3 regions of the Tardiphaga alba genome follow, and region 1 is predicted to be linked to each of the others. Evidence: riboswitches for the same ligand, from Rfam matches in the RefSeq annotation. Region 1 holds a riboswitch; each other region holds the start of a gene.
The links. Region 1 has a riboswitch for cobalamin ahead of RPMA_RS22815 (ribonucleoside-diphosphate reductase subunit alpha). Riboswitches for the same ligand answer to the same signal wherever they lie in the genome.
Positions count from the first base shown of each region.

Region 2: another riboswitch for cobalamin. It lies ahead of RPMA_RS02020 (TonB-dependent receptor); the one in region 1 lies ahead of RPMA_RS22815 (ribonucleoside-diphosphate reductase subunit alpha).
Region 3: another riboswitch for cobalamin. It lies ahead of RPMA_RS21295 (TonB-dependent receptor plug domain-containing protein); the one in region 1 lies ahead of RPMA_RS22815 (ribonucleoside-diphosphate reductase subunit alpha).

Region 1 is NZ_CP036498.1:4,763,787-4,773,680, forward strand. Features, by position in the region: gene RPMA_RS22810 (ribonucleotide-diphosphate reductase subunit beta) at 1-548, opposite strand, end outside; partial or broken gene RPMA_RS22815 (ribonucleoside-diphosphate reductase subunit alpha) at 682-3,497, opposite strand; cobalamin riboswitch at 3,711-3,922, opposite strand; gene RPMA_RS22820 (glycosyltransferase family 87 protein) at 3,972-5,219, opposite strand; gene ftsH (ATP-dependent zinc metalloprotease FtsH) at 5,477-7,393, opposite strand; gene tilS (tRNA lysidine(34) synthetase TilS) at 7,589-8,623, opposite strand; gene RPMA_RS22835 (bleomycin resistance protein) at 8,652-9,047, opposite strand; partial or broken gene ybgF (tol-pal system protein YbgF) at 9,101-9,894, opposite strand, start outside.
Region 2 is NZ_CP036498.1:407,406-417,299, forward strand. Features, by position in the region: gene RPMA_RS01990 (SDR family oxidoreductase) at 1-15, opposite strand, end outside; gene RPMA_RS01995 (NADPH:quinone oxidoreductase family protein) at 134-1,108, shown strand; gene RPMA_RS02000 (YkvA family protein) at 1,115-1,498, opposite strand; gene RPMA_RS02005 (4a-hydroxytetrahydrobiopterin dehydratase) at 1,570-1,872, opposite strand; gene RPMA_RS02010 (TAXI family TRAP transporter solute-binding subunit) at 2,087-3,502, shown strand; gene RPMA_RS02015 (PepSY-associated TM helix domain-containing protein) at 3,499-4,944, opposite strand; gene RPMA_RS02020 (TonB-dependent receptor) at 4,948-7,212, opposite strand; cobalamin riboswitch at 7,320-7,520, opposite strand; gene RPMA_RS02025 (TonB-dependent receptor) at 7,772-9,799, opposite strand.
Region 3 is NZ_CP036498.1:4,456,659-4,466,552, reverse strand. Features, by position in the region: gene cobO (cob(I)yrinic acid a,c-diamide adenosyltransferase) at 1-46, shown strand, start outside; gene RPMA_RS21325 (cobyric acid synthase) at 198-1,685, shown strand; gene cbiB (adenosylcobinamide-phosphate synthase CbiB) at 1,658-2,626, opposite strand; gene RPMA_RS21315 (ABC transporter substrate-binding protein) at 2,626-3,447, opposite strand; gene cobD (threonine-phosphate decarboxylase CobD) at 3,493-4,476, shown strand; gene RPMA_RS21305 (ABC transporter ATP-binding protein) at 4,489-5,271, opposite strand; gene RPMA_RS21300 (FecCD family ABC transporter permease) at 5,268-6,293, opposite strand; gene RPMA_RS21295 (TonB-dependent receptor plug domain-containing protein) at 6,287-8,212, opposite strand; cobalamin riboswitch at 8,290-8,486, opposite strand; gene RPMA_RS21290 (alpha/beta fold hydrolase) at 8,525-9,307, opposite strand; gene RPMA_RS21285 (O-acetylhomoserine aminocarboxypropyltransferase) at 9,312-9,894, opposite strand, start outside.

The DNA.
Region 1 (9,894 bases):
CATGCCGCCTTGTCGGTGATCGACGGCACCTCGCGATACATGTTGAACAGCTCGCCCTCGTCGAGACCGAGGCTTTCGACGATGTATTGGAACGTGTGCGTGTGCACCGCCTCCTCGAAGGCCTGGCGCAGCAGATACTGCCGGCATTCGGGATTGGTGAGGTGGCGATAGATCGCCAGCACGATGTTGTTGGCGACCAGCGACTCCGATGCGGCGAAGAAACCCAGATTGCGCTTGATGGCGCGGCGCTCGTCCTCGGTGAGGCCGTCACGCGACTTCCACAGCGCGATGTCGGCCTGCATGGAGACTTCGGTGGGCATCCAGTGATTGTTGCAGCCCGCGAGATACTTCTCCCACGCCCATTTGTATTTCAGCGGCAGCAGCTGATTGACGTCGGCGCGGCAGTTGATCATCCGCTTTTCATCGACGGAGACGCGGCCGCCGGAACGGTCGATCTCGCCGAGACCGGTGGCGTCGGTGGGCGCTTCAGGGAGCGGAATGAATGCGGGAGCCTTGGGGGCGGAGGAGGTGTCGGACCAGTCGAGCATGGGGTGTTCTTTCTAAGGATCTAAAGCTCCGTCATGGCCGGGCTTGTCCCGGCCATCCACGCCTTCGCTTGCGACTAAGGCGTGGATACCCGGCATTCGCCGGGCATGACGGCTGTGAGAGACGGCGTTGCCCTTACTGGCACGCCTCGCATTCGGGATTGTCGATCGAGCACGCCATCACGGTGGACAGATCCGGCGCGGTGAGGTCTGACGACTTCACCAGGATTGGCGCAGCCGACACGCCTGTCGCGGAAACCGCATTGAGCTTGCCGTCGGTGCCCTTCAGCGTGGACTTCTCCACATGGGTCGCGCTGCGCGAGCGCAGGTAATAGGTCGTCTTCAGACCCTTGGTCCACGCCATGCGATAGAGCTGATCCAGCTTCTTGCCCGACGGATTGGCGATGTAGAGATTGAGCGACTGCGCCTGATCGATCCACTTCTGGCGACGTGCCGCGGCCTCGATCAGCCAGGCGCTATCGATCTCGAACGAGGTCGCATAAAGCGCCTTCAAATCGCTCGGCACGCGGTCGATGGCTCCGACACTGCCGTCGAAATATTTGAGGTCCGAGACCATCACCTCGTCCCACAGCCCGCGCTTCTTGAGATCGCGCACCAGGAACGCGTTCACCACGGTGAAATCGCCCGACATGTTCGATTTCACATAGAGATTCTGATAGGCCGGCTCGATCGACTGCGCGACGCCGCAGATATTGGAGATCGTCGCCGTCGGCGCGATCGCCATCACATTGGAATTGCGCATGCCGGTGGTCTTCACGCGCTCGCGCAGGCTGGCCCAGTCAAGCGTCTGCGAGCGATCCATGTCGAGACCGCCGCGGGCTTCCGCCACCAGTTCGATGGAATCGATCGGCAGGATGCCGCGGCTCCACAGCGACCCGTCATAGGACGGATAGCGCCCGCGTTCAGCGGCGAGATCCACCGAAGCCGAGATGGCGTGATAGGCGATCGCCTCCATGCTGAGATCAGCGAATTCAACGGCGGCGTCCGATGCCATCGCGAGACCGAGCGTATGCAGTGCGTCCTGATGGCCCATCAGGCCCAGACCGACCGGACGATGCTTGAGATTGGAACGACGCGCTTCCGGAATGGTGTAGAAATTGATGTCGATGACATTGTCGAGCATGCGCATCGCTGTCGTCACGGTGCGCTGCAGGCGGGCATGATCAATGCCCTGCTCCGTCACGTGATGCAGCAGATTGACCGAGCCGAGATTGCAGACGGCGACCTCATCATCCGACGTGTTCAGCGTGATCTCGGTGCAGAGATTCGACGAATGAATCACGCCGGCATGCTGCTGCGGCGAACGCAGATTGCAGGGGTCCTTGAAGGTGATCCAGGGATGGCCGGTCTCGAACACCATGGTGAGCATGCGCCGCCACAGATCGGTGGCACGCACCGTCTTGAACACGCGCATCTCGCCGCGCGCCGCCTTCGCCTCATAGGCGGCGTAGCGCTCGGCAAACGGCTTGCCATAGAGATCGTGCAGGTCCGGTGTCTCGTCCGGCGAAAACAGCGTCCATTCGCCATCTTGTTCGACGCGCTGCATGAACAGGTCCGGCACCCAGTTGGCCGTGTTCATGTCGTGGGTGCGGCGGCGATCGTCGCCGGTGTTCTTGCGGAGGTCGAGGAATTCCTCGATGTCCACGTGCCAGGTCTCGAGATAGGCGCAGACCGCGCCCTTGCGCTTACCGCCCTGGTTGACGGCGATGGCGGTGTCGTTCGCGACCTTCAGGAACGGCACGACGCCCTGGCTCTCGCCATTGGTGCCCTTGATATGCGCGCCCAACCCGCGCACGCGGGTCCAGTCATTGCCGAGGCCGCCGGAATATTTTGCCAGCAGCGCATTATCCTTCACGGCTTTGAAGATGCCGTCGAGATCATCGGCCACGGTGGTGAGGAAGCAGGAGGACAGCTGCGGCCGCTGGGTGCCGGCATTGAACAGCGTCGGCGTCGAGGCCATGAAATCGAAGGACGACAAGAGATTGTAGAATTCGATGGCGCGGGCTTCGCGATCGATCTCGCGCAGCGCGAGGCCCATGGCGACGCGCATGAAGAAGGCCTGCGGCAGCTCGATGCGGTTACCCCGACATGCAGGAAATAGCGGTCATACAGCGTCTGCAGACCGAGGAACTGGAACTGCAGATCGCGTTCCGGCTTCAATGCAGCGGCGATCTTCTTGAGATCGAAGCGCGCAAGCTCGGGATCGAGCAGTTCGGCTTCGATGCCCGTCTTCACATAAGCGCCGAAATACTCCGCATAGCGCGTAGCCATGTCGGCCTGCGAAGCCGAATTTGGCACGCCATGCACATAGGTCAGAACTTCGGTGCGCAGCTTGTCGAGCAGCAGGCGCGCGCTGACATAGGTGTAGTTCGGTTCCTGCTCCACGAGCGTACGCGCGGCCATGATGCCGGCCAGCGCCAGTTCGTCCAGCGTGATCCCGTCATAGAGATTGCGCTTCGTCTCCTCCAGCACCGGCGCTGCATCGACACCATCGAGACCAGCACAGGCTTCGTTGACGATCAGCGCCAGACGCGCGGCATCAAGCGGCACACGCGTGCCACTGGCGAGCGTCACATGTAGCGCAGGCACGGCCGGAACAGCGGCTGGCTTCGCGGCGGCTTCCTCGGCACGACGACGGGCACGCTCCTCGCGATACAGCACATAAGCACGCGCCACCTTGTGGTGCTCGCTGCGCATCAGCGCCAGTTCGACCTGATCCTGCACGTCCTCAATGTGGAAGGTGCGCCCCTCCCCGATCCGCCGCGTCAGCGCGGCAAAAACCTCGCCGGTCAGCTGCTCGACAGCTTCATGAACGCGGCGAGATGCAGCGGCGGTGTTGCCTTCGACGGCGAGGAAAGCCTTGGTCATGGCCACCGAAATCTTGCCGGCATCGAAGGGCGACACCGTGCCATTGCGACGGATCACCTGCATGGACGGCTCGCGCGCAGGCACGACATTCGATTCGGAGGGTTGATGGGCAAGCACGGCATCGTGGCCGTTGGCGAGAGCGTGAGACGTGGAAGGCATCGGCAGGACCCCGTGTGATGCATCAAGCTGTGGGGGCTGGGGCCGAAGGTGCGTGCATCACTGCCGGGCGGACGCGCGGCATTGCCTGCAAGCGACCGCTGGGACACCCCGCCCATGGACGTTTCTGGTGTCACGGCAGGTCTCCTGACTCGCAGATCAAGCGTTTGTTTCGGTCTTCCCGGAGCGGTGAGGCCCCAGTGACGTGGTCGAAACAAACTCTCTGCTTACAGTTGCGGGGGCAGCGCCGGCCTAGCTCCATCAGAGCGCACCGGCTTCCCTATTATCTACCAAGTCTTGCGACAGGGCGGACCATGACATCTACATTTGGTGTGACCCGCGGCGAAGTGTCAAGCGCGCTGTGAGTTTCCTGAAAAGAAATCAGGCGGGGCTGTTGGTACCGTGGACAACTGCCTGGCCAAGAACGGCACCCGCCCGCCCAGCATTGCCGCCAAGGGCGCGATGGACCCGTATGCCCACCATCAGCGCGACCAGCAACGTGGCCCCGAAACCGGTCGGTGCAGCGCCGAGAAACTGGTAGGCGATGAGCATGACGACGGCGAGACCCAGCAGCGGCAGCTCGTGACGCAGGAAGCCCTCGGACAATCCCACCCGCAGGATGAAGCCGGCTGCAATCGCCAGCACCATCACGTCATAAAGAAACAGATAAGGCGTCGCGAGCAGTGCGCCGATCGCCAATGCTGCCGCCTTCCACTCGTAGCGCGCATGGCTGCGCCACAGCCACACCAGCGTCGAAGCAACGATGGCGAGAAGACTCCAATGCAGCGCCCAGGCCAGCGTCTCGCTGCCATCGAAGTAACGCACCAGCGCGAAGATGCTCTGCATCTTGCCGAACGGCGCGCGGCCCTCGACAAGGAAGGCCTGCGAGAACATCGGCATCCAGTGGAAAAAGGCCTGCCAGCTTTCGGTGCCGAAGGCGAGCCACGACACGACCGCGAGCGACACCGTGGTCACACCGGCGCTGATGAAAACGCGCCATTGCGCGGCAGCGATCAGCACCAGCGGAAACAGCACGCCATATTGCGGCTTGTAGCTGAGCAGACCGAGGCAGATGCCGGCCAGGATCGGCCGCGTCGGCAGCAAGACCAGCGTGCCGCCGATCAATGCCGCAGTGAGAAAGCCGTTCTGTCCCACCAGAACATTGGTGAAGACGACAGGGATAGCAGCCGCGGCCAGCAAGCCGAACGGGCGCCCGACGATCGCGCGCATGACCATGAGATAAGGCACCGCGCTGACCATGGCCCATCCGACAAAAGCCACCGCATAGGGAAATTTCGCAAGCAGGGCCGCGACGAACAGGAATGGTGGCGGATAGTGCCAGGCGAAATTGCCGGGATAGCTCTGGCCGAGCACCGCGATTTGCAGCGTCTTCTGGATGTCCCAGTCATAGGCCCATGCGGGATGGCCATCGAGCACGAGGCGGCCGGCGGAATAGACATTGATGAAGTCAGTGGGCGCGCCCAGGCCGCTTGGTTCAAAGATCCATCCGCGCCCGAAATACATGAAGAAGGACGCGATCTGCAGGATCGCGAGAACGGCGCAGACGATCAGCAGCGCCGGAGGAATTGCTCCGCGCTGGGGCAACGTCATGTTCAAAGGCGTCGTCATGCGGTTCCCGGCACGGGTGAGGATGCAGGCGACAGTGCCGGGGGAAGTTTGAGGAAGGTTTAAGCCGCAACGCGCAGCCTTCCCGCCGTCATTGCGAGCGCAGCGAAGCAATCCAGAAAGCCAAGAGCTGGATTGCTTCGTCGCTTCGCCAAGGGGAAAGCGAAAGCTTTCCCTGACCTCTCAACGACGACTGGTTCTGATGCCCAAACAAAAACGCGGCCTTTCGGCCGCGTTTTGCGATTTGATGGATGATGGCGTTACGCCTGCGGCTGCGGCTCCATGCCCGAATCCGGGCGCGGGCGCGGCTTGCCGGCGGGCGGCACGGCCGAGGAACGCGGGGTCGAGGGTTCGAGCACCGACTCGCGGTTCGGCTTCTTGCCGTCGAGCAGGTCCTTGATTTCGTCGCCGGAGAGCGTTTCGAATTCGAGCAGGCCCTTGGAGAGGGTTTCGAGGTCGTCGCGCTTCTCGGTGAGAATGCGGGTCGCTTCCTTGTAACCGTCCTCGACGAGACGACGCACTTCCGAGTCGATCTTCTGCGCGGTGGCTTCCGAGACCGCCTGCTGGCGCCCCATCTGCATGCCGAGGAACACCTCGTCATTATTGTCGCCATAGGAGACGGTGCCGAGCTCTTCCGACAGGCCCCAACGGGTAACCATCATGCGGGCCAAGCGGGTGGCCTGATCGATATCCGACGAGGCGCCCGAAGTGACCTTGTTGCGGCCGAAGATCAGCTCTTCGGCGACACGGCCGCCCATCATGATGGCGAGGCGCGAGGTCATCTGCTCCAGCGACATCGACATCTTGTCGCGTTCCGGCAGCTGCATGACCATGCCGAGCGCGCGGCCGCGCGGAATGATCGTCGCCTTGTGGATCGGATCGGTGGCAGGGACATTGAGGCCGACGATGGCGTGACCACCTTCGTGATAGGCCGTCAGCATCTTCTCTTCCTCGGACATCACCAGCGACTTGCGCTCGGCGCCCATCATCACCTTGTCCTTGGCCTCTTCGAATTCGCTCTGGGTCACCATGCGCTTGTTGCGGCGCGCGGCGGTGAGAGCGGCTTCGTTGACGAGGTTCATCAGGTCGGCGCCGGAGAAACCGGGGGTGCCGCGGGCGATGGTCTTGAGGTTGATATCCGGCGCCAGCGGCACCTTGCGGACATGGACCTTGAGGATCTGTTCGCGGCCCACGACATCCGGATTCGGCACCACGACCTGACGGTCGAAGCGGCCCGGACGCAGCAGCGCGGGATCCAGCACGTCCGGACGGTTGGTGGCGGCGATCAGGATCACGCCCTCATTGGCCTCGAAGCCGTCCATCTCGACCAGCAACTGGTTGAGGGTCTGTTCCCGCTCATCGTTGCCACCGCCCAGACCAGCGCCACGATGCCGACCGACCGCATCGATTTCGTCGATGAAGATGATGCAGGGCGCGTTCTTCTTGGCCTGCTCGAACATGTCACGGACGCGGCTTGCGCCGACGCCGACGAACATTTCGACGAAGTCCGAACCCGAAATGGTGAAGAACGGCACATTAGCTTCGCCCGCAACCGCACGCGCGATCAGGGTCTTACCGGTGCCGGGAGGGCCGACCAGCAGCACGCCGCGTGGGATGCGTCCGCCCAGGCGCTGGAACTTGCCGGGGTCGCGCAGGAATTCGACGATCTCCTGCAAATCCTGCTTGGCTTCGTCCACACCGGCGACGTCTTCGAAGGTCACGCGACCATGCGCCTCAGTGAGCATCTTCGCCCGAGACTTGCCAAAGCCCATGGCCTTGCCGGCGCCGCCCTGCATCTGGCGCGACAGGAATATCCAGACGCCGATGAGCGCGATGAACGGGAGCCATGACACGAGCAGCGACACGAACCACGGCACGTTATCGCCCGGCGCCTTCGCGGTGATGGAGACCTTGGCGTCATACAGACGCTTGATCAGCGTCGGGTCAGACGGCGCATAGGTGTGGAAAGTCGAGCCATTGGTGAAGGTGCCGTTGATCTCCGGCCCCTGGATCACGACGTCGCGGACGCGGTTCTGATCGACCTCGCTGAGAAGCTGCGAGAACGAGATGTCCTGCGAGGCGGCGCGCTGACCGGGATTCTGGAAGAGCGTGAACAGCGCCAGCAGCAGCAGCACGATAATGACCCAGAGGGCGAAATTGCGCAGATTCGCGTTCATCGATCTTCCTTCGTCACCGCTGGAATGAGCGGCTCTCTTCCCTTGATTCGCCACAAGGCGATCACCCTGGGTCAGTCGGTTGCAATTTAAGTGCGACAGGGGCCGCTGCCAAGGGAACTGGCACGGACTATTTAGCGCATCTAGGCGCTTTTCCGGTTCAAATCATGGCGCGACGGCCTGCTTTTCTGGAGGTGGTTAAGGCCTTTTACGCGATGCCGCGCGGCGGGGCGGCGCCGACGCAATCTTCAACCGGTGGCGCGTGAGCGAAATGACCGCGCCGGCGAGCGTTTGTTTCAGCAGGATACCGCTTCTTGTCCCCTCCATGGCCTGTTCCATCGCCAGGGCCAGGCTCTCCGCCTTGCCGAGTTCGGCGGGACCTTCGCGGCCGACCGCATTAATCATCCGCAGCAGCAGACGAACGCGAATTTCCTCGGCCAGGCCCATGAAAGCCCCTGCATCGATGGCATCGGGTGCGCGGCCGGGATTGCGGAGGGCCAGAAACCGCTCGGCGCCATCGGCCATCAATTCGAGCGCCGCGTCCGCGCGGGCCATGCGGGCGGCCAGCCGCGCTAATGCATGCGGCCCCAGCCCTTCGGCGGCCAGAACGGGCATCAAAGCGCGCAGCCGCGGACGGGTAAAATGCGGGTCCGCATTGGTGGGATCGACGGCATAGGCAATCCCGGCTTTGTCGAGCGTCGCGATCAGGGCCGCCTTCGACAACGGCAAAAGCGGGCGCGCGATCCGAATGCCGTCGCGCTCGGTCTGATCGGTCATTGCCGCGAGACCCGTAAGCCCGCTCCCACGCGCCATCCGCATCAGCACCGTTTCGGCCTGATCATCACGCGTATGCGCCGTCAGCACGTGACTTGCGCCCGCAGTCCGCGCGGCGCGGGCGAGCAACCTATAACGGGCGTCGCGCGCCGCGGCAGGGAGGCCGGTTTTGGGCTTGTCACCGGTCCAGCGAAGGGTTCGGTGCGGGAGACCGAGCGATGCAGCGAGACGCTTCACCTCGCGCGCTTCCGCAGCACTTTCCTTGCGCAAGCCATGATCGACGGTGACCACATGGAGCGCCGGACCACTTTTTCGGGCACGCCGCCACCGCGCCATCAGCCAAAGTAAAGCGATGGAATCCGGCCCGCCGGATACAGCCAGCACCAACGCAGGCGCACCCGCGAATCCCGCAAACAGCGCGCGAGCATCCGCTGCAGCAACGGGACCGTCGGATGACATGCCTGCAGGAGAACCGCCGTAGCTCATGTCATCCCGCGTCGTGCGCAGCGGCGGTCGATTCCATGCCGAACGTCAGGCGGTTGCCATCGGGATCGTCGAGATCGAAATCGCGCATACCGTAAGGACGGTCACCGGGCGGCTCTATGATGACCGCACCGCGTGACTGCATGTCCGCGCAAAGCGCATCGACTTCCGTGACAAAAATATTCACCGCGCCCTGCCCTGCGCCACGCCGGGTGCGGTGCGCGGCCTGGAAGTGAATAACGACATTGTCACGTTCGACGCCGCCGTAAAACACCGGTTCGCCATAGGTGAAGGCGACCTCGAAGCCGAGCACGTCACGATAATAAGCGACGCTTTTCAGCACATCCTGGACGACGAACAAGGTCGCGGCAGCGCAGAATTTCGGGGCGGGAGACGTCATCAGACAAAGCTCCTACTTCGTCGGCAACGACCACCAAGCTTCACCGTCGAAGTCTAGCACTTGTTGCGCTTCTGCTCGCGGTCCACGCCCTGCTTCACGCCGGTCGAGGCACGCGGATATTTGCGGGCGACTTCGCCGAACGCGGCGCAGGCGGCCTCCTTCTCCTTCAGCGCCGCCAGCGACTGCCCGAGCCGCAGCAGCGCGTCCGGCGCCTTGGCGGAAGTGTCGTATTTGCTGGTGACGCCGAGGAAGGATTGCGCGGCATCGCGATACTTCTGGCGCTGGAAATAGCTTTCACCGAGCCAATATTGCGAATCTGCGATCATCGGATCGTTGGGATACTTCTGGCCGAAATTGCGCATGGTCTCTTCGGCCAGCGCATAATCACGACGCTGCATGTAACCGAGGCCGAGGTCGAATTCGTCTTTGGGCGTAGCACCCGGGGGCAGTGTGGTCAGCGCTGGCGCGCCACCGCCCTGCCCGGCATTGTCGAGCGGCGCGGGCGCGTTCGGCACGCTCGCGGCCGGCGCATTGGCCTGCATGGGCAACTGGCCGCCGCCAAGCGCACGCGGCACGCCCGGCGCGTTAGGATTGGCGTTGGGGTCGAACGCGTCATTGCGGCGACCGGCGCGCGGGCGGCTGCCGGGTCGAGCACGACGGGCCCGGACGCAGCAGGGGCCTGTTGAGGCTGGGCGTAACCGGGCTGCTGCGCCATCGGTTGCTGCTGCGGAATCGGCTGGGTCGACGGAATGGCACCGACATTCGGCCGGGCTGCCGCTGCCGCAGCTGGCGGCGCGCCGCCGCCGGCCTGCAACTGGCGCAGCTGATCTTCGAGCTGGCGATTGCG
Region 2 (9,894 bases), 1.5 Mb from region 1:
ACTTTTTTCAAACATTGTTCGCTTCCTCCATTATCCGCTAAGCGGAATGCACCCCGTCAATGGTGGTTGCAGGCTTGCGCTAATTCATTCATGAATCGCCGAACTGTCTCAAGCCGAAGGCCAGGTTGATCAGATGAAAGCCATTCTCTGCTCGCAATATTGCGAACCCGACGATCTCGTTTTTGCCGATGTGGAGGATCCCGTTGCCGGTGAAGGCCAGGTGGTCATCGCCATCAAGTCGGCGGCACTGAACTTCTTCGACATCCTGATGATCCAGGGCAAGTACCAGATCAAGCCGCCATTCCCGTTCTCGCCTGCTGCGGAAGTCGCTGGTGTCGTCGAGAGCATTGGTGCTGGCGTCACGTCGCTGAAGGTCGGCGATCGCGTCGTTGCGTCCATCGGTCACAACGGTGCCCGGCAGAAGGTTGCTGCGGCCGCCGCGTCGGTGATCAAGATCCCCGACAATCTTGATTTCGACCGCGCTGCGGGTGTTATCGTGATCTACGGCACCGCGCTTCATGCGCTGGAAGATCGTGCGTCGCCGAAGCCGGGTGAAACGCTGGCCGTGCTCGGCGCCGCCGGTGGCACCGGTCTCGCCGCATGCGAACTCGGCAAGCTGCTCGGTCTCAAGGTGATCGCTTGCGCATCGTCGGACGAGAAGCTGGAATTCGCCAAGAAGCATGGCGCCGAGCTTGGCCTGAACTACGCCAAGGAAGATTTGAAGGAAGGCCTCAAGTCGCTCACCGGCGGCAAGGGCGTCGACATCATCTTCGATCCGGTCGGCGGAAAATATGCGGAAGCAGCGTTGCGCGCGATTGCATGGGAAGGCCGCTTCATGGTGATCGGTTTTGCGGCCGGCGACATTCCGAAGATGCCGCTCAATCTGGCGCTGCTGAAGGGCTGCGATATCCGCGGCGTGTTCTGGGGCGCCTGGGTGCGGCAGAACCACGAGAAGTACCGCGCGAGCATCACGAAGCTGCTGAACTGGGCCGCCGAGGGCAAGATCTCAGCACACGTGGATCGCACCTTCCCGCTCGAGAAGACCGCGGAAGCCATGAAGGTGCTGGGTGGTCGTCAGGCCATGGGCAAGGTGATCTTGCACCCGTAAGACGAATTAGCCTTCGTTGGGGTCGTCGTTAAGGCCGCGCGCGATAGCGCGTCGCGCGGCCTCGCGATGATCGTCATTGATATGCGTCGCTACCATGCGCAGCGCTGTGGCGAGGATCGCCGCGTCATCGCCAAATCCGAGGATCGGCAGCACATCCGGCACGAAATCAAACGGCAGAATGAAATAGGCAAGCGCGCCGAGCAACGCCGCCTGCACATGGCGCGGTGTCTGCCGGTCGAAGGCGCAATAATAGGCCGCGAGCAGGTCTTCCATGAAGGGCAGCTTCACGGCAAGTCTCTTCAGCTTGCGCCAGAATTGCTTGCGAACGCTCTCGCGGTCCTGCGCCAGCCGGTCGGCAGGCTCAAATCCCACGCTGTGTTCGGTGGCCATCGGCAATGTTCCTCGCTGCCTGGTCATACCTGTTTCAGATGGTGTCTTCGATCGCGCTCCGCAACAAATCGTCAGACGCCGAGCTGCTTCGCGATGGCGTCCATGGCCTTGGCCAGGTCGATGTCCTTCTGGGTAACACCATCGGCATCATGGGTGGAAAGCACCACGTCCACGGTCTTGTAGACGTTGCGCCATTCCGGATGGTGGTCGTGCTTTTCGGCCACCAGGGCGACCCGCGCCATGAAGCCGAAAGCCTCGCTGAAGTCCTTGAAGGTAAAAACGCGCGCGATGGCGTCCCGCCCCTTGGCTTCGCTCCAGCCGGGTAATTCCTTCAGCGCCGCCTTGCGCTCGTCCGCCGATAGCCGATTTACCATGGCAACCTCCTGCATCACCTGAACTTTACCTCAACGCGCAATGACACATCATCGATCCATGCCACAATAAGGCGCTAATCGCGCGCAACTGGGTAACCACGCCCTCCGGTAACCATGGTTGAGGCGGAACAGGCGGACAGCCCGGAACTTTGCTAGACTGCGGCTCTAACCCACTTTGGTGACAATGGACTTGAAGCGCCTGTTTTCGAGATCGATGACGGACGGACCCGAGGTCATTGGACCGATCGGGCTGCCGTCGCCGCGTTCGATCCGGCGCAAGGTGACGCTGATCACGCTGGCCGGCACGCTGGCGATCGTCGCTGCGGTGGCTGGCGCCTATTATTTCGCGATGAAGCCGGTGCCGCTGCGTATTGCCGTGGGTCCGCAGAACAGCGACGACGTCAAGGTCGTGCAGGCATTGGTGCAGGCCTTCTCACGCGATCATCGCTCGGTGCGCTTGCGCCCGCAGATCACCGATGGCGCGACGGCCAGCGCACAGGCTCTCGCGGACGGCAAGGTCGATCTCGCCGTCATCCGCGGCGATCTCACCATTCCGAAAAACGCCCGTGCGGTGGCGACGCTGCGCAAGAATGTCGTGGTGATGTGGGTGCCGCCGACCAAGGGCAGGACGGCCCGCGGCAAGAAGGCAGCCGCGAAAATCACCAAGATTCCCGATCTCGCAGGCAAGCGCGTCGGCGTGATCGGCAAGACCCAGGCGAACGTCAATCTGCTCAACATCATCCTGCGCCAATATGGCGTGGATCCCGCCAAGGTGGCGGTGACGCAGTTCTCGACCAATGACGTGGCAGAGGCGGTGAAGGACCAAAAGGTCGATGCGTTCCTTGCGGCAGGCCCCGTCAACAGCAAGATCACCGCCGATGCGCTGCAGGCGACGGCGCGCGACGGCGGCACGCCGACATTCCTCGCCATCGATTCGGCGGACGCGATTGCGCAGAATTATCCGGTCTATGAGGCCTCGGAGATTCCAGCTGGTACGTTCGGCGGCGCGCCGGCGCGGCCGGATGATGACGTGAAGACCATCAGTTTCGCGCATCATATCGTTGCGCGGCAGGGCCTGTCGGAAGTCACCGTCGCGGCGCTGACGCGGCAGCTCTTCGCGATCCGCCAGCAGATCATCAATGACTTCCCGTTGGCCGCGAAGATCGAGACGCCGGACACCGACAAGGATGCGGTGATCCCCGCCCATCCCGGCGCTGCCGCCTATGTGGACGGTGAAGAGAAAACCTTCCTCGATCGCTATAGCGACTATATCTGGTGGAGCCTGATGGGCCTCTCGGCCATGGGCTCGGCCGGTGCATGGTTCGCGAGCTACTTCCGCCGCGACGAACGTAACGTCAACGTCTCGCAGCGTGATCGCCTGCTCGACATGATCGCGCTGGCGCGCAAGAGCGACTCGCTTCCGGAACTCGACAGCATGCAGGAAGAGGCCGACGGCATCCTGCGTGACACGCTCACATGTTACGAGCATGGCGCGATCCAGGAAGGCACGCTGACCGCCTTCAATATCGCGCTCGAGCAGTTCCACAATGCTGTGGCCGATCGAAAGGCACTGCTCGGCATGATCCCGCCGGAGCCCGCGCGCCAGATGCCGCGGCCGCTGGCGGTCTAACGCTTCAGATAGCGCCATCCCACCACAACGCCGCTGACTGAGACGATCGTGCCGAGGATCGACAGCAGGATCACGACGATGTCCCAGGCCGGGCGGTATTTCAGCAAGAGCTGGATGTCGAAGCTGTGCAGTCCATTGTACAGCCAGCGATAGGTGCGCCGGTTCGCATCGCTGCGGCCGAGGACCTCGCCGGTGAGCGGGCTGATGTGAAACCAGGTGCCATGGGCATCGTCGAACACCGCCCGCAGCACGGGTAACTCACGGGTGCGGTGATTGGCGTACCAATAGGCATCATAATCCGACAGCACCTGTCGTTCCGTCAGCCGTGCCTGCGGCTCCAGGTGACTGGCGGCCTTCCAGAGACGATCCGGCTGCAATGGCGCGATCGCCCCGGTGGCCGCATCCGTCGGCGTCAATGTCCCATCGCGCGCGGCCAGGATCATCAGCGGCATGCCATCGAACCAGACGAAACGGACTTCCACCGCGCCGACAGGCGTCGGTGGCAACTGGGCCGCGATGGTCGGCGCGTCATGGCCGGCATAGCGCTGCAGCGCTTCGCGCATGCCGCCCCGGTCGGCGAAATATCTGCCGGGATCGAGCGACATCCAGCCGGAGAACATCCAGGTCAGCACGAACAAGCCGGCGATTAGGCCGGTGATGTGATGCCATTTCATCCAGCCGCGATAGGGCGACACTGTCCCGCCCGAATAGCGCCGCTTCAGCCGCACGCGCAAAATACCGATCCAGATTCCGGTGATACCGACGATCAGGCAGATGCCGGAAATCCACAGCACGACCGATCGCCACAGCGACTGATCCTGACGCAGGATGGTGGGATAGATCCAGTGCGGGATTGCGCCGAGCCAATTCCACACGCGTTCGTGATGCGTCGTATCGAGCGCGACCTCTCCGGTTCTTGAGGAGACGTAGAGTTTGGTGCCGGCATCATCGCCCAGATTGACCAGATAGAACGGTCGAAGCACATCGTAACGCGCGACGACGCTCCATTGATCGCGGTCGATCATCTCTTCGAAACGCGGCGATTTGCTTGCAGGATGATGTGAAGCAATCGCAAGCGCCTGCTGCTCGGAAATCCCAGCGATCGCATGACCATCAATCGCGGAGATCGTCTGTCGTTTGCCGCTCCAGTCGCTCAGCCGATAGACCGGCTCACCATCGAGCATCATCAGGCGTAGATCGCGCGGATAGCGCGTGATGCCCGCAGCCTTCATCGCATCGTCAGGAGAAAGCCTTGCCTTCTCCCATGCGATCTCGGGCAGCGCCGCCAGCCTCTCTTTGTCGGAGAGGCCGGGGAACGCGACATACATCATCACCACGCCCGAGATGAACCACATGGCGAAGAACAGGCAGGTGACGATGCCGATCCAGCGGTGGGTGAGATACAGCCACTGCCGGAGTTTTCGTTTCAGTCCTCGTGCCACGCGTCAGAACTTCACGTTCACAGCCAATTGCGCCGTGCGTGGCATGCCGAGGATCCACTGATTGTCGCTGTAGCTCGACGTCGCATAGATCTTGTCGAAGATGTTCCACACGCGCAGTGACACGGTCGTGTTGACATCCGGCTTCCATTGCAGGCCCGCACTGACCAGCGTGTAAGCCGGCATTTCCAGCGTATTGGCGCTGTCCGCATAGGTCTTGCCGACGATCTGCACGCCGGCATTGGCCGACCAGTTCGGTGCGAAGCCCCATGTCGCCCAGATATTCGAGACGTTCTGCGGGACGTTGAACGGGACATTGCCGGTGAAGTTCACGCCGCTATCCTGCTGGAAGTCGTCATACTTGGCGCGCAGGAAAGCGGTGTTGGCGTCGATGCGCCAGCCGTAATCCAGAACGAGGCCGATCGAGGCCTCGACGCCACGCGAAGATTGCTGGCCGACCTGCTGGACGACACCGCCGCTGCCGGGAATGACGGACAGAAGATTGTTCTTCACGATCTCATAGCCGGCGAGGGTCCATTCGCCGCGGCCGCCCCAGAAGGACTGCTTGACGCCGATCTCGGCCTGCCGGCCGGTGGCGAGATCGAATTTGGAATTGGCATTGCTCGCCGAGATCAGGCCGCCCACCGTGTCCGCGGCCGTCGAATACTGGCCGTAAAAAGCGAGGTTCTGGATCGGCGTATAGACGACGCCGGCGCGCCAGCTCGTCGCCGAGTAATCCCGTGTGTAGCTGTTGGCGGGATTTCGGAAGTCGGTACGGGTCACGCTCGGCTGGTCCTGCCGCACGCCGGCGATCAGCGCCAGCTGCTCGGTGACGGCGAGGCGGTTTTCGGCAAAGAACGCATATTGATTGGTGGTCGCGTTGTAGCCGGGGCGCGTGATGTCCGGGCTCTCGAACAGGCCGGGATTGAAGTTATAGGGATCGACCGACGAGAAGCCTCCGAAGGGCGAATTGCTGGTGTGCTTGAAGTCGATGCGGTTGACGTCGAAGCCGGCCACGAAGGTGTTCACCATGCCGAACAGGTGGCCGGTGAAGGTGGCGTCCATGCGGTCGCCGACTTGCTGCTGCTGGTGGAAGATTTCCAGATAGTCGCTGCGGTCGATCTGACCGGTGCCGGGATTGAAGCCGTAGATCTCGACCTCCTTCCAGTGGCGCTTCGCATACATGTAATAGAGCGTGTTGCGCAGCGTGATGCCGTCGGCCACCTGCCATTCGGTCTTCACCTGGCTCCAGCTGTCCTGGTAGCGGATGGTGCTGTCGCTGACATTGTAGTTCTTGAAGCGGGTCGCCGGATCGAGCTGGCCGTTGATCAGCGGCGTGCCGAAATATTTCGACGGATGCCGGTCGCCATAGTCGGTGGACAGCGTCCAGGTGACGTCCTCGTTCTGCTTGATCTGTACGGCGGCATGCAGCGCGATGTTCGACTGGTTGTCGCGATCAATCCAGCCGTCGCTGGCATTGCCGGTGACGGCGATGCGATAGGCGACGTCCTTGTTGATCGGCCCGCCGCTATCGAGCGCGATGCGGCGTGTCATGTTGGTGTCGATGGAGAGTTCGGCCTGGTTGCGCGGAATCCAGAGCGGCAGTTTCGAGACCACATTGACGGCGCCGCCAATGGCGCCTTCGCCATACATCACCGAGGCCGGGCCACGCAGCACTTCGATCTTCTCGGCGGTCCAGGTATCGAACGGGAAATTGACGGTACCCGCGCCGACATAGAGGCGGGTGCCATCATAGAGAGAAGTGACGGAGCCGCTGCCGGCGAAGCCGCGGGTCGAGAAGGCGATGCCGCCATTGCCGGGTTCGCCGATGGCGGTGAAGCCGGTGGCATTCTGGGTCACGGCATCAACGACATTCAGTTGGCCGCGCTCGGCCATGGTCTCCGCCGAAATCACTTCAACACTGGCCGGCGTCTGCAGGCGCGTCAGGCCGAGGCGGCTGCCGGTGGACGTGGTGCCGGTGAGATTGAGCGTCGGTGCTGCGAAGACCGGGCTAGTTGGCGTCGCAACCGGCGGAGCAGTCGTCGCGGCGACATTGCGCTGCTGGCGCGAGCGTACATTGCGCGCGGCGTTGCCGGTTGCGGCACGGCGGGCGCGTGGCTGCGTGGCCGACGGCTGCACGACGACAGGATCGAGCGTCTGACTGCGTTGTGCTGTCTGCGTCCAGCCTTCAGTGGGCCAGAGCAGGCAGGACAGCGCGACGGAGGAGAGGAGCAGGTGGCATCGTCTGGATGCGGAAGGATGGAACGACATCGGCTTGAGACTCGCGATAACGTGGCACGTCACCGCAAACAAAGCCGCCCGTGGTCCTCAGACCGATGATGCGACTTCCACCAGGACACCCCGCCCAATGTGCTCGCGTGTGACCACGACTGACGGCAGGTCTCCTGGCTCGCGGGTCGGTGCCTGTCACCGCCTTCCCAGGCTAGGGGCCCAGTGGCATGTGGCGAAGGCTCGCCGCTTACAGTTGCGGGGGCAGCCGCGGAATCGGCTCTATCAACAAAGAGCCTCACCGCATTCCCTTTTGGTCCCCGGAAGGAACCGTCGCGATCACGTTAGGGTGAAAATCTGGAATGAGTCAATTCGCAGACGAGTGGTATGGTGAGTTGTTGTCGCGGTGTTGAAACGGCGCATCACTCCCACTGCGGGACAACTCGCACTGTCATCGCCCGGCCGTGCGCGCAATTGCGCGCTAGGACCGGGCGATCCAGTAGACACGGATTTTCGTGATGGAGCTTTCGCGACAGCGTGTACTGGATCCCCGCTCCGTGCACGCCTTCGGCGTGCTAGGCGGGGATGACAGCTGGCGCGATCAGAACTTCACATTCACCGCAAGCTGCGCCGTGCGCGGCATGCCGAGCACCCACTGATTGGTGCCGCCGGAGACGGCGTAGATCTCGTCGAACAGGTTGTAGACGCGCAGCGAGACGGTGGTGTTCGTATCGGGCTTCCACTGCACGCCCGCATTGACGACATTGTAAGTCGGGCGCGCCAGCGTGTTGGCCGCATCGGCATAGGTCTTGCCGACGATCTGGATACCGGCATTGGCCGACCAGTTCGGTGCAAAGTCCCATGTCGCCCAGATATTGGAGACATTCAGCGGCACGTTCTGCGGGACATTGCCAGCAAAATTGACGCCGCTAGGCTGTCTGAACTCATCATACTGCGCCTGCAGGAAGGTTGTGTTGGCATCGATCCGCCAGCCGTAATCCAGCAGCATGCCGACTGACGCCTCGACGCCGCGCGACGACTGCTGACCGACCTGCATGATGATGTTCACATTATTCGGATCGCGTGCGACAAGGTCTTTCTTGACGATCTCGTAGCCCGCCAGCGTCCATTCGAAGCGGCCGCCGAGCAGCGACTGCTTGACGCCGGCTTCGATCTGCCGGCCGGTCGTGAGATTGTAGTTCGCATTCGCTGCATCGAGCGCGAGCAGGCCACTCGTGACGGGGTCCACCGCGGTGGCGTACTGGGCGTAGAATGCGAGATCCTTGATCGGTGTGTAGACGGCTCCGGCGCGCCACGTCGTGTTGGAGAAAGATTTTACGAGACTGTTCGCCGGATTGATGAAGTCCGTGCGCGTGACGGTCGGCTCGTCCTGACGAATCCCGGCGATCAATGACAGCTGCTCTGTGAGGTCCAGCTTGTTCTCGGCGAAAAGCGAATACTGGTTAGTGATGCTGCGATAGTCGAGAATGGTGGGCTGTGTGCTAAAGAAACTTCCCGGGATCGGATCGTAGAGAGACACGGTCGAGGTGCCGGTATTTCCCACACGGAAATTGGCGTCACGACCGAACTTGATGTGGTTCACATCGAAGCCGGCAACGAACTGATTGGTCAATCCGAACAAATGCCCACGGAAGGTGGCATCCATGCGGTTGCCGATCTGCTGCTGGGCTTGGTAAATCTCGGTATTGCCGTTGTTGCGGGTGACGAGGCCGGTCACCGGATTGGCGACGTAGCTTTCCGCGTTTCGCCAGTGACGATGGACATCCATGTAGTACAACACGTTGCGCACAGATACGCCGTCGGTCACGTTCCATTCGGTGCGGATCTGGTTCAGGTTGTCCTTGTAGTGAACGATGCCGTCGCTGAAATTGTAGTTATTGAAACGGGTGGAATCGAGAATGCGTCCATTGACCAGGGGTGTTCCCCAATAGCGCTGCGGCTGTACGTCGGCATAGTCGCTGAGGAAGGTCCAGGTGACGTCCTCGTTCTGCTTCACCTGGATGGCAGCATGCACGGAGACATTTGAATTGTTGCCGCGATCGACCCAGCCGTCGGAGAGATTGCCTGTGGCAGTGATGCGATAGGCGACGTTTTCGCTCACCGGGCCGCCGCTATCGACCGCGATACGCTTGGTCATGTTGGTGTCGAACGAAATCGCGGCCTGGTTGGTGGGTATCCAGGTCGGCAGTTTCGACACCACATTGATGGCGCCGCCGATGGCGCCGGATCCGTACAGCACAGAGGCCGGCCCACGCAGCACCTCGATGCGCTCTGCGGACCACGTGTCATAGGGGAAAGTCGCTGTTCCCTGGCCGACATAGAGTTGGGTGCCGTCATAGATCGTCATGACGGAACTGGAGCCGGTGAAGCCACGTGCGCTGAAAGCGAGGCCGCCATTGCCAAGCGAAGGATTGGCGGTGATGCCGACCGCATTCTGCGTCACGGCGTCATTGATGTTCTGCTGGCCGCGCTCCGACATGGTCTGCGCGGAGATGACATCGACGCTGGCGGGGGTCTGCAGGCGGGTGAGGCCGAGACGGCTGCCGGTCGGCGCGGTGCCGGTGAGATTCAGCGTCGGTGCGGCGAAAGCAGGGCCGGTCGGCGTCACAACGGGCGCTGCCGTGGTCGCAGCGGCATTGCGTTGCGGACGCGCCGCGCGGCTTGCATTGCCGGTGGTGGCGCGGCGTGCGCGCTGCGGCTGGG
Region 3 (9,894 bases), 310 kb from region 1:
TCCATTCCGTGCCGGCATCAGGGGCCAGAAGGGCGTGGAATTCTGATGAAGCTCCTCCTGTCGTCCCCGCGAAACCGGGGACCCCTAACCTCCGAGCTAATTGTTGAAATGGTGTTGCCGCGACTGAGCGTCACCACGATTTCGGAGTCGATGGATCCCCGCTTTCGGGGGGATGACATGGGAGTATGAGGCAGCCGATGAACCGCTCCACGCCCGCGCTGATGATCCAGGCGACCGGCTCCAATGCCGGCAAGTCGACGATCGTCGCCGGGCTGGCGCGGGCATTGGTGCGGCGTGGCCTCAAGGTCGCACCGTTCAAGCCGCAGAACATGTCGAACAATGCCGCTGTCGCTGTGGATGGCGGCGAGATCGGCCGCGCGCAAGCGGTGCAGGCGCGCGCGGCCCGGCTGGCGCCCAGCGTGCATATGAATCCTGTTCTGCTGAAGCCGGAGACCGACACGGGATCGCAGGTGATCGTGCAGGGCCAGCGCTGGGGCACGCTGCGGGCGAAGAATTATCTGGAGAAGAAGGCGGCATTGCTGCCCGCGGTGCTCGAGAGCTTTTCGCGGCTCGCCGACAGCGCCGATATCGTGCTGGTCGAAGGTGCGGGTAGTCCGGCCGAAATCAATCTGCGCAAGGGCGACATCGCCAATATGGGCTTTGCGGCGGCGGCCGATGTTCCCGTGGTCCTCGCTGGCGACATCGATCGCGGCGGTGTCATTGCGTCATTGGCCGGCACGCATCTGGTGCTGGAGCCGGACGAACGCGCACGTATTCATGGCTTCATCGTCAATAAGTTTCGTGGTGATCCCCGGCTGTTCGACGATGGCCTCAAGGCGATCACGGACCTCACCGGCTGGCGCTCCATCGGCGTGCTGCCATGGTTACCACAGGCCGCGATGTTGCCGGCCGAGGATGCGGTCGATCTCGATCGTGCGCAAAGTTCCAACGCCACGCGCGTCATCGCAGTGCCGGTGCTGGCGCGGATCGCCAATTTCGACGATCTCGATCCGCTCGGCATGGAGCCCGGCGTCAAACTGGTTTTCGTCAGACCCGGTGAGGCCATTCCCGGCAATGCCGATGTAGTGATCATTCCCGGCAGCAAGTCCACCATCGGTGACCTCGCTTTCCTGCGCGCGCAGGGCTGGGATATCGATATCGCGGCGCATATGCGGCGCGGCGGCCATGTGCTCGGCCTGTGCGGCGGTTATCAGATGCTCGGCCGTCGCATCGCTGATCCCGATGGCGTCGATGGCGCGCGGGGTGAGGTTGAAGGGCTCGGCCTCCTCGATATCGAGACCGTCATGAGTGGCAGTAAATCGACGACCATCGTCTCGGGGACGCATGTTGCCAGCGGTGCAGCCGTCGAGGGCTACGAAATCCACATGGGTCGCAGCAGCGGCGCTGATTGCGCGCGGCCGATGGTGAGCATCGGCGTGCGGCCGGATGGCGCGATCTCGCGCGACGGGCGCGTGCAGGGCACTTATGTGCATGGCCTCTTCACTGGCGACGCCTTCCGCAAGGCGTGGCTGGCGCAGCTCGGCATCGCGTCATCACTTGCCTATGATGCGCAGGTGGAAGCGGCGCTCGATGCGCTGGCGGATCATTGCGAGGCGCATCTCGATATCGATGCGCTGATCGCGATCGCGCGAAAACGTCAGAGCAGCCACGCCAGCAAGGCGTAGATCACGATTTCAAGTCCACAAGCGACGGCGTAGACGCGCAGCGCGCGGCGGATGTCGTCGGGCTCTGCCACGCGGCCATCTGCATTGAGATATGGCTCGTTCGCGGCGCCTTCCGCGTAAACGCGCGGGCCTGACAGTGCGATGCCGAGGGCGCTGGCCATGGCGCTTTCCGGCCAGCCGGCATTGGGCGAACGATGTTTTCGCGCATCGCGCAGCATGGTCTTGAGCGATGTGACGATCGATCCTCGGATCACAGGCGCAGCGAATGCGACCAGCACGCCGGAGAGGCGCGCGGGCACGAGGTTGACCAAATCATCAAGCCGCGCGGCAGCCCAGCCGAAATCGACATAGCGATCGGTGCGGTGGCCGATCATGGAGTCCGCCGTGTTGATGGCCTTGTAGGCGATCAGGCCGGGCAGGCCGAGTAGCGCCAGCCAGAACACCGGCGCAACGATGCCATCGGAGAAATTCTCTGCCGTCGATTCGATTGCAGCGCGCGCGACACCGGCGTCGTCGAGGCGTTCGGGATCGCGGCCGACGATCATGGCGACAGCCTTGCGAGCTGCGGGCAAGCCACCTTCCGCAAAGGCATGATGCACGCGGGCGACGTGCTGGTAGAGGCTGCGCTGGGCGATCAACAGGGATGCGATCAGGGCTTCGACTAATAGGCCAAGCCAATGGCCGTGCAGCAGATCCGAGATGAACGCGCCCACCAGAAGCGCGATGCTGACGAGAACGATAACCGTCAGGACTCCCGCAAGCTTGCGTGCTTGCTTCGACCAGGTCTCGCGATTGAGCCGTTGCTCGAGCCAGCCGATGCCATTGCCGATCCACACGACGGGATGCGGCGCGCGGCGCCACAGCCAGTCGGGATCGCCAATCACCGCATCCAGCAGGAGTGCGGCGACCACCAGCCAAAGCGCATCGCTGTGTACGAGCATCAGGGCGCCACGCGGTTGATTTCAGCGCTCAGGCGATCCAGTGCTTCCACCATGGTCGGACCACCGCAAGCGGTGAGACGCTCGGGGAGTACGAGGCGCTTCGAGGGCGGATAGGTCTTTTCCAGCGCGGGGTGCAGCAGGAAGGCGCGGCCTTCGTCTTCGGCAAAGTCCGTGGTGTCCGCCACCAGCAGGAGATCCGGCTTCAACGTGATGATCGCCTCCAGCGATGCGAAGCCGCCGGCCTTGAGCCCCAGTTCGCCGCCGGCATTCTTGAGGCCCACGGCTGATAGAAGTGACGTCGTGAGGTTATCGCCACCCGACACCCAGCCGCGGCGCGACACGGCGAGCACGCGAAGCGGATTGCGCTGTGCTGCGGCACGCGCGTTGGCGATGGCGACGTCGAGTTTCGCGATCTCGGCTTCGGCACGCTCGGGATGCTTCACCAGCGCGCCCATTTCTCGCAGCTGCTTCTTCACCTCGTCGAGCGAGCGCGCAGGCGCGAATTCAGCGACCTTGAGGCCCTTGTCCTTGAGAAGCTCGCGCGTGGCCCGTTTGGTAAAGCGGCCGGCGACGACAAGATCGGGCTTTAGTGCCAACACATCTTCCGCCTCGCCGGACAGCAAGCGAAATTGTGCCGCCTTGTTCTTGTCCCAAGAACGAAACGGATCGCGCGCGAACGGGCTGAGGCCGAGGATTTGCGCGGGATCGGCGAGGGTGACAAGCAATTGATCGGTGCACAGATTGATCGAGGCGATGCGCGGCTGCTCGGCCGCCTGCAGCGGAGCTGCGACGAATAGCGAGAAAGCCGCAGCCATCGCCATGCAAAGTCTCTCGCGCTGGGTCCGATATAGTGGCATGAGAGACGCATGAAACATGGTGGCGACCTCACTCAGGCGATGGCCGAATTTGGCGGCGCGGCGGACGATTGGCTGGACCTTTCGACCGGCATCAATCCGTGGCCGTGGCCGATCCGCAAGTTGCCGGATAGCGCCTGGCAGCGGCTGCCGTCGCGCGCCGACGAGCAGGCGCTGCTGGCTGCCGCGCGCGGTGCCTATCGCGTTCCCGACAATGCCGGCATCGTCGCCGCCAATGGCACGCAGGCGCTGATCCAGTTGCTGCCGCGCCTCGCGGCGGATGGCGCCGTTGCCATTGTCGGCCCGACCTATAACGAGCATTCTGCCGCCTGGAGCGGTGCCGGGCATTCCATCGCCGCGATCGGCGATCTCGCCGAGCTGCCGGCGCATGTCACCCACGCGGTGATCGTCAATCCGAACAATCCCGACGGCCGTGTGGTCAATCCCGATCGGCTGGCGGAAGTTGCGACCGTGTTGCAGCGGCGCGGCGGCTGGCTTGTCATTGACGAAGCCTTCGCCGATGTGGAAGCCGGTATTAGCGCCGTCGCATCCTGCGGCAAACTGCCGGTCGTGATCCTGCGTTCGTTCGGCAAGTTTTACGGTCTCGCCGGCATCCGACTCGGCTTTGCGATCACGACACCTGATCTCGCCAACCGCATCCGCACCGTGCTCGGACCGTGGAGCGTTTCCGGGCCCGCATTGCATGTCGGGACACGCGCGCTCGGTGACGTACATTGGGTGCTGCCCACGCGCGTGCGGCTCGCTGCCCAGGCGATCAAGCTCGACGGCGTGCTGATGGATGCCGGTTTCGAGATTGTCGGAGGCACCACGCTCTATCGGCTGGCCCGACATCGCGACGCATCTGCTTTGCATCGCAAACTCGCGCAACAGCACATCTGGTGTCGCAGCTTCGACTGGGCCGGGGACCTCCTGCGCTGCGGCTTGCCGCCCGACGCAGAGGCGCTCGAACGTCTGGCGCAGGCGCTGGCGAAATAGCCGCGGCATCGCTCAGACTCCCGTCCAGGGCAGCACCACGGCCTGTTCGGCATGCGTGGCGCGATAGGCGTCAACACGGAAGACGTCGGCAAGGATCTCGTCGGACAGGGCAGCCGCCGGAGCGCCTTGTGCCACAAGTCTGCCGCGCGACATCACAAGCACCGTGTCGGCGAACCGCGCGGCAAGGCCGAGGTCATGGGTGACGACGATCACCAATACGCCGCTGTCGGCGGTGCGGCGCAGATTGCTCATCACGTCGAGCTGGTAGCGCGGATCGAGCGATGCCGTTGGTTCATCCGCAAGCACGATCGGCGCTTCAACGGCAAACACCCGCGCCAATGCCACCCGGCTGCGTTCACCGCCGGAAAGTTCGGTCACCCGGCGGGCGGCGAATCCAACCGTGTCGGTGGCTTCCATTGCGCGTTGTACAGCGGCTTCGTCCTCAGCGGTTAGGCGCGCCGGATCGGTTGCGCCGTGAGGATAGCGGCCGAGCGCGACGACGTCTTTCGCCAGCAATGGCCAATGCACCAGATGTCCCTGCGGCAGGTAGCCGAAGCGCTTGGCTCGCTCGCGCAGCGATAGGTCAGCGAGTGCTGTGCCGGCAACCGTGATCGTGCCGGTGGCAGTCTGCAGGCCGGCGAGGGCGCGTAGGAGTGTGGTCTTGCCGGCGCCGTTCGGTCCCACCAGCGCAACGAGATGGGCTTTCGACAAGGACAGCGAAACGTCCTGCAGCACGTTACGGCCAGACAGGGCAACGTTCAGATCGGTTGCGACCAGCAATGGTGCTTCACTCATGCGATGCCTCCGCCGAGTGTGCGGCGTTCGCGCATGATCAGGTACAGGAAGAATGGAACGCCGATGATCGAGGTCAACACGCCGACCTTGATGTCGGTGGTGGACGGAATAATGCGGACGGCGATATCGGCGGCAAGCAGCAGTGCTGCCCCGGTCAGCGCGCTCGGTACCAGGAGCCGGGCCGGATCATGGCCGACGATCGGTCGCATCAGGTGTGGCGCGACGAGGCCGATGAAGCCGATGGAGCCGGCGACGGCAACGGCGCCGCCGACGCCAAGCGCCACACCGAGGATGACCAGCAGCCGCAGGCGCGAGACATGCACGCCGAGGCTCTGCGCGGTTTCCTCGCCGAGGCTGAGCGCGCGAAACGCCGAGCGCTGGCTCATCAGGATGGCGGCACCGGCAAGAATGAACGGCATTGCCAGCTCGACATGGCGGAAGCTGCGATCCTCCAGCGAACCGAGCAGCCAGAATGCGATTTCGAGTGCGGCGAAGGGATTGGGCGACAGGTTCATCACCAGCGCCGTCGCAGCACCAGCGAGGCTCGAGATTGCGAGGCCGGCGAGGATCAGCAACAGCAGTCCGGCATTGCGGCCGGCGATGGCGAGCAGCACGAAGACAGATGCGAATGCCATGCTGATGCCGGCGACCGGCAAGGCCCAAGAGCGCACATCGGCAAGGCCGAGCGAAATCATCAGCACCGCACCGAAGGCGGCCGATTGCGGCGCGCCGAACAGCGAAGGCGAGGCGAGGGGATTGCGCAGCAGGCCCTGCAGCGCCGCACCGGAGAGACCGAGAATGCCGCCGATGGCGAGTGCCAGGATCGCGCGCGGCAGGCGGATCTCGCGGACAATGATCTGGTGCACGTCGCTGCCGCCGCCGATCAATGCATCGAGCACCGTCAGCGGCGGCAGGCGAACAGGGCCGGTGCCGAGCGACGCCAGCAGCAAAAGCACCACCAGCCCGACAAGTGCCGAGATGGCGAGCGTGTAGCGCCGCGTTGCTGGTCGTCCGGTCACCATGTGGCGTTGAATCCTGCATAAAGCGCGGGACCCGTTGTGCCGAAATTCAGCACTTCCTGATAACGCTCATTGAGAATGTTCTCACCGCGCGCAAACACCTTCCAGTTCGAATCCAGCTTGTACTCGCTATAGATATCGACGCGCGTATAGGCATCGATCACGCCGATTTCGTTGGCATTGTTATAGCGCTTCGACACCGTGGTAATTCGTGGCTCGATCAGCCAGCGGTCGTTCGGCGTGATGGTGAGCGCGAAGCGTGCGAGATTTTGCGGGCGACGCGCCAGGATCAAGCCGGTCGTCATATCGACGGCGTGCAGATAGGTGTAAGCCGCATTGAACTTCACCAGGCCGGGCAGCACGTCGATATTGGCGCTGACTTCGAGGCCGCTGGTCTCGGCGCGGGCAACGTTGTTGTAGCATCCCCCGGTCTGGCCCAGGGCGCATGCGGTCGGTGTATAGGACACGAAGTTGATCAGGTTGCTGAAGTCGTTTGCGAAGCCTGTGACCGACAGGAGCACGCGACCGTTGAACAAGCTCTGATCGATGCCGGCGTCGTAGCCGAAACTCGTTTCGGGTGACAGCGTGGGTGTGCCGTTGGCCTGCGAATACAGCTGAAACAGTGTCGGCGCCTTGGCGCCGGTGCCAGCGCTGGCGCGCAGTTTCGTGCCGGTCTCGAAGATGTTGTACGCAGCCGTTGCGCGCCAGGTTTCGAAGCGCGCGACATTGACGACATCATCGACGCGGCCGCCCAGCGTCACGCTGAGCCGCTCGCCGATCGGCACCGACCATAGCGCGAAGATGGAGTTCGTATCCTGTTGCTTCGACAGCGTCGGCGTCATCTGGCCCAACGTCGGCAAAATGCTCGTGGTGAATGTCTGCGCCGTTTCGCTCTGGGTTTTGGCGCCATAGATCAGCGAGCCGAAGGCGCCGAGCTTCAGCGTTGCCTGATATTCGGCGCCGAGGCTGTCGCCCCAGTAGTCGAGGACGCGTGCGGTGGCCCCGGGAGGGCGGGGGATATAGAAGGGGTAGCTGACTTCGCTGAACGAACGCTCGGTATGGGTGTTCGACACCGTGATATTGTGCGTCAGTACGCCGCCGAAGGAGTCGATGCCGACGCGACCATAGATGGTCTGCAGCAGGCGGTCGGTGGACGATCCCGTGTCCGGATAGGTGCCGCTGCCGGGATCATAGGCGGCGCGGGTGAACGACTGCACGGTGCCGGCCTCCAGGCGGATGCCTTCGCCGGCATCATAACCGATGCGGCCTGAACCGCCGACGCGATCGAAACCGTCGCGTTCGAGATTCGGATACTTCGCCTCGATGGCGGGGATGCGGTAGCCGTAGCGCGAGAAGCCGTTCGAATGCTGGCCGCCGGCGGTGAAGGCGTAGGACCACGGACCCTGCGAGCCGACCATGGAGCCTTGCGTGACCACGGTGCCGTAGCTGCCGGCTTCGGTGCGGACGTTGAATTGCGCGGGGCCGGTGCCCTTCTTGGTGATGATATTGACCACGCCACCCATGGCGTCGGAGCCGTACAGCGCGCTTTGCGGGCCGCGCAGCACTTCGATGCGATCGATGGCCGACGGCGCGAACATGGCGAATTCGAAATCGCCGGAAGCGGCGGTGGGATCGTTGACGCGGATGCCGTCGATCATCACCAGTGTCTGGCCGGTATTGGCGCCGCGCATGCGCACATTGGCGGTGCCGCCGGGGCCGCCGTTTTCGGAGATGTCGATGCCGGGGACGCTGCGCAGCGCATCGACCAGCGAGCCTGGATTGGACGTGGCGATCGTCTCGCCCGACACCACGCTGATGGCGCTGCCGGTGGCACTCAGCGGTTCCGCCGTGCGGTTTGCAGTGACGACGACTTCAGACAATTGTTCAGAATTGGATTGCGCCTGCGCGGCATGCGCAGACATAGCAAGAATCGCCGCAGTGCCTGCAGCGATTGTTCGGATAGACATAGAAAACCTTCCGTCGACCCACCGTCGAACGCGATATAGACAGATTATCGGCCGGTCTCCTGGCTCGCAGTGATCTCCGGGGCCGCCTTCCCGAGCGATGCTCAGTGGCTGTGTGGCTTCGGACGAACTGCTGACAGTTGCGGGGGCAGCCGCGGCATTGGAGGATATCTCCCCTCACCGCATTCCCGTTTCACCTCCTGACGGAGGCACCGATAACGGATGACAGGAAGCACAGTGCGCAGCGCTGCGCAACTGGCTTCCGTCGATCTAGCCGCGCAAGGCGGCCAGCACCTCGTCGGGGCGCTCGATCATCATCATGTGGCCGGTGGCGGGGAGAATCACCGTACGCGCATCGCCGAGCGCTGCGGCGAGCGCCTTGCCGGCCTTGGCGGGGGTCATCATGTCCCGTTCGCCCAAGATCAAAGTGACGGGGACCTTGATCTCAGCGGCGGCAGCGAGGGCATTCTGGTAGGCATTGCAGGCATTGAGATCGGCATAAAGGACGCCGGGCTTCGTCGCCTCCAGCACCCGCTGCGCGCCGGTATGCATCCATAGGCCGGGCGCCAGACTGCCGCCGAGCTCGGCGCGCATGCCGAGGCCCCAGATCGACACCATGTCGATGGCCGACTGGGCATTGGCTTCGGCGTCCTTCAGGAGATCCGGTCCGACCGTCATCGTCGCCGCCGTGCCGAGCAGGTCGAGGCGCGTGACCTTGTCGGGGTGGCGCGCCGCGGTTTCGACGGCGATCAACGAGCCCATGGAGTGGCCGATCAGCCGCGCATTCTTCGCGCCGGCGGCCGTGATCAGTGCCGCGGTCCAGTCGGCGAGGTCGCCGATCGTGGTCAGCGCGTCGCCGCCGCTGCGGCCGTGGCCGGGAAGATCCGGCGCCAGCACGGCATAGCCGTGATGGGCGAACCAGCGCGTATGCAGCGCCCAGGTGGAACTGTCGAAGCCGGCGCCGTGCAGCAGCACCACGACGGGCAGCGACGGATCGAAAACACGGCCGCCATTGGCGACAAAGGTGTCGTGACCGTTGACTGTGATCTGCATCGGCTCAGCCCTTCTGCGAGAAGCGCAGCGCCTGCGCGAGATCGTCGATGATATCCTGCGCGGCCTCGATACCGACCGAAAGGCGGATCAGTTCCTCGCCGATGCCGGCGGCCTTGAGTTGTTCGGCATCCATCTGCTGATGCGTGGTCGACGCCGGATGGATTACCAGCGTCTTGGCATCGCCGACATTGGCGAGATGGCTGGTCAGCTTCAGCGCCTCGATGAATTTGCGGCCGGCGGGACGACCGCCCTTGATGCCGAAGGAGATGATGGAGCCGGCGCCACGCGGCAGCAGCGTCTTGGCCAGCGCATGATCGGGATGGTTTTCCAGCGAGGGATGCAGCACCCAGTCGACGGCCTTGTTCGCGGTCAGCGCCGCCAGCACGTCGCTGGTATTGGCGACATGGCGCTCCATGCGGATGCCGAGCGTCTCGACGCCTTGCAGCAGCTGGAATGCATTGGTCGGCGAGAGACACGCGCCGAAATCGCGCAGCCCTTCGGTGCGGGCGCGCATGATGAAGGCGGCAGTGCCGAACTGCTCGTCGAAGACGATGCCGTGATAGCCGGCATAGGGCTCGGTGAGTTGC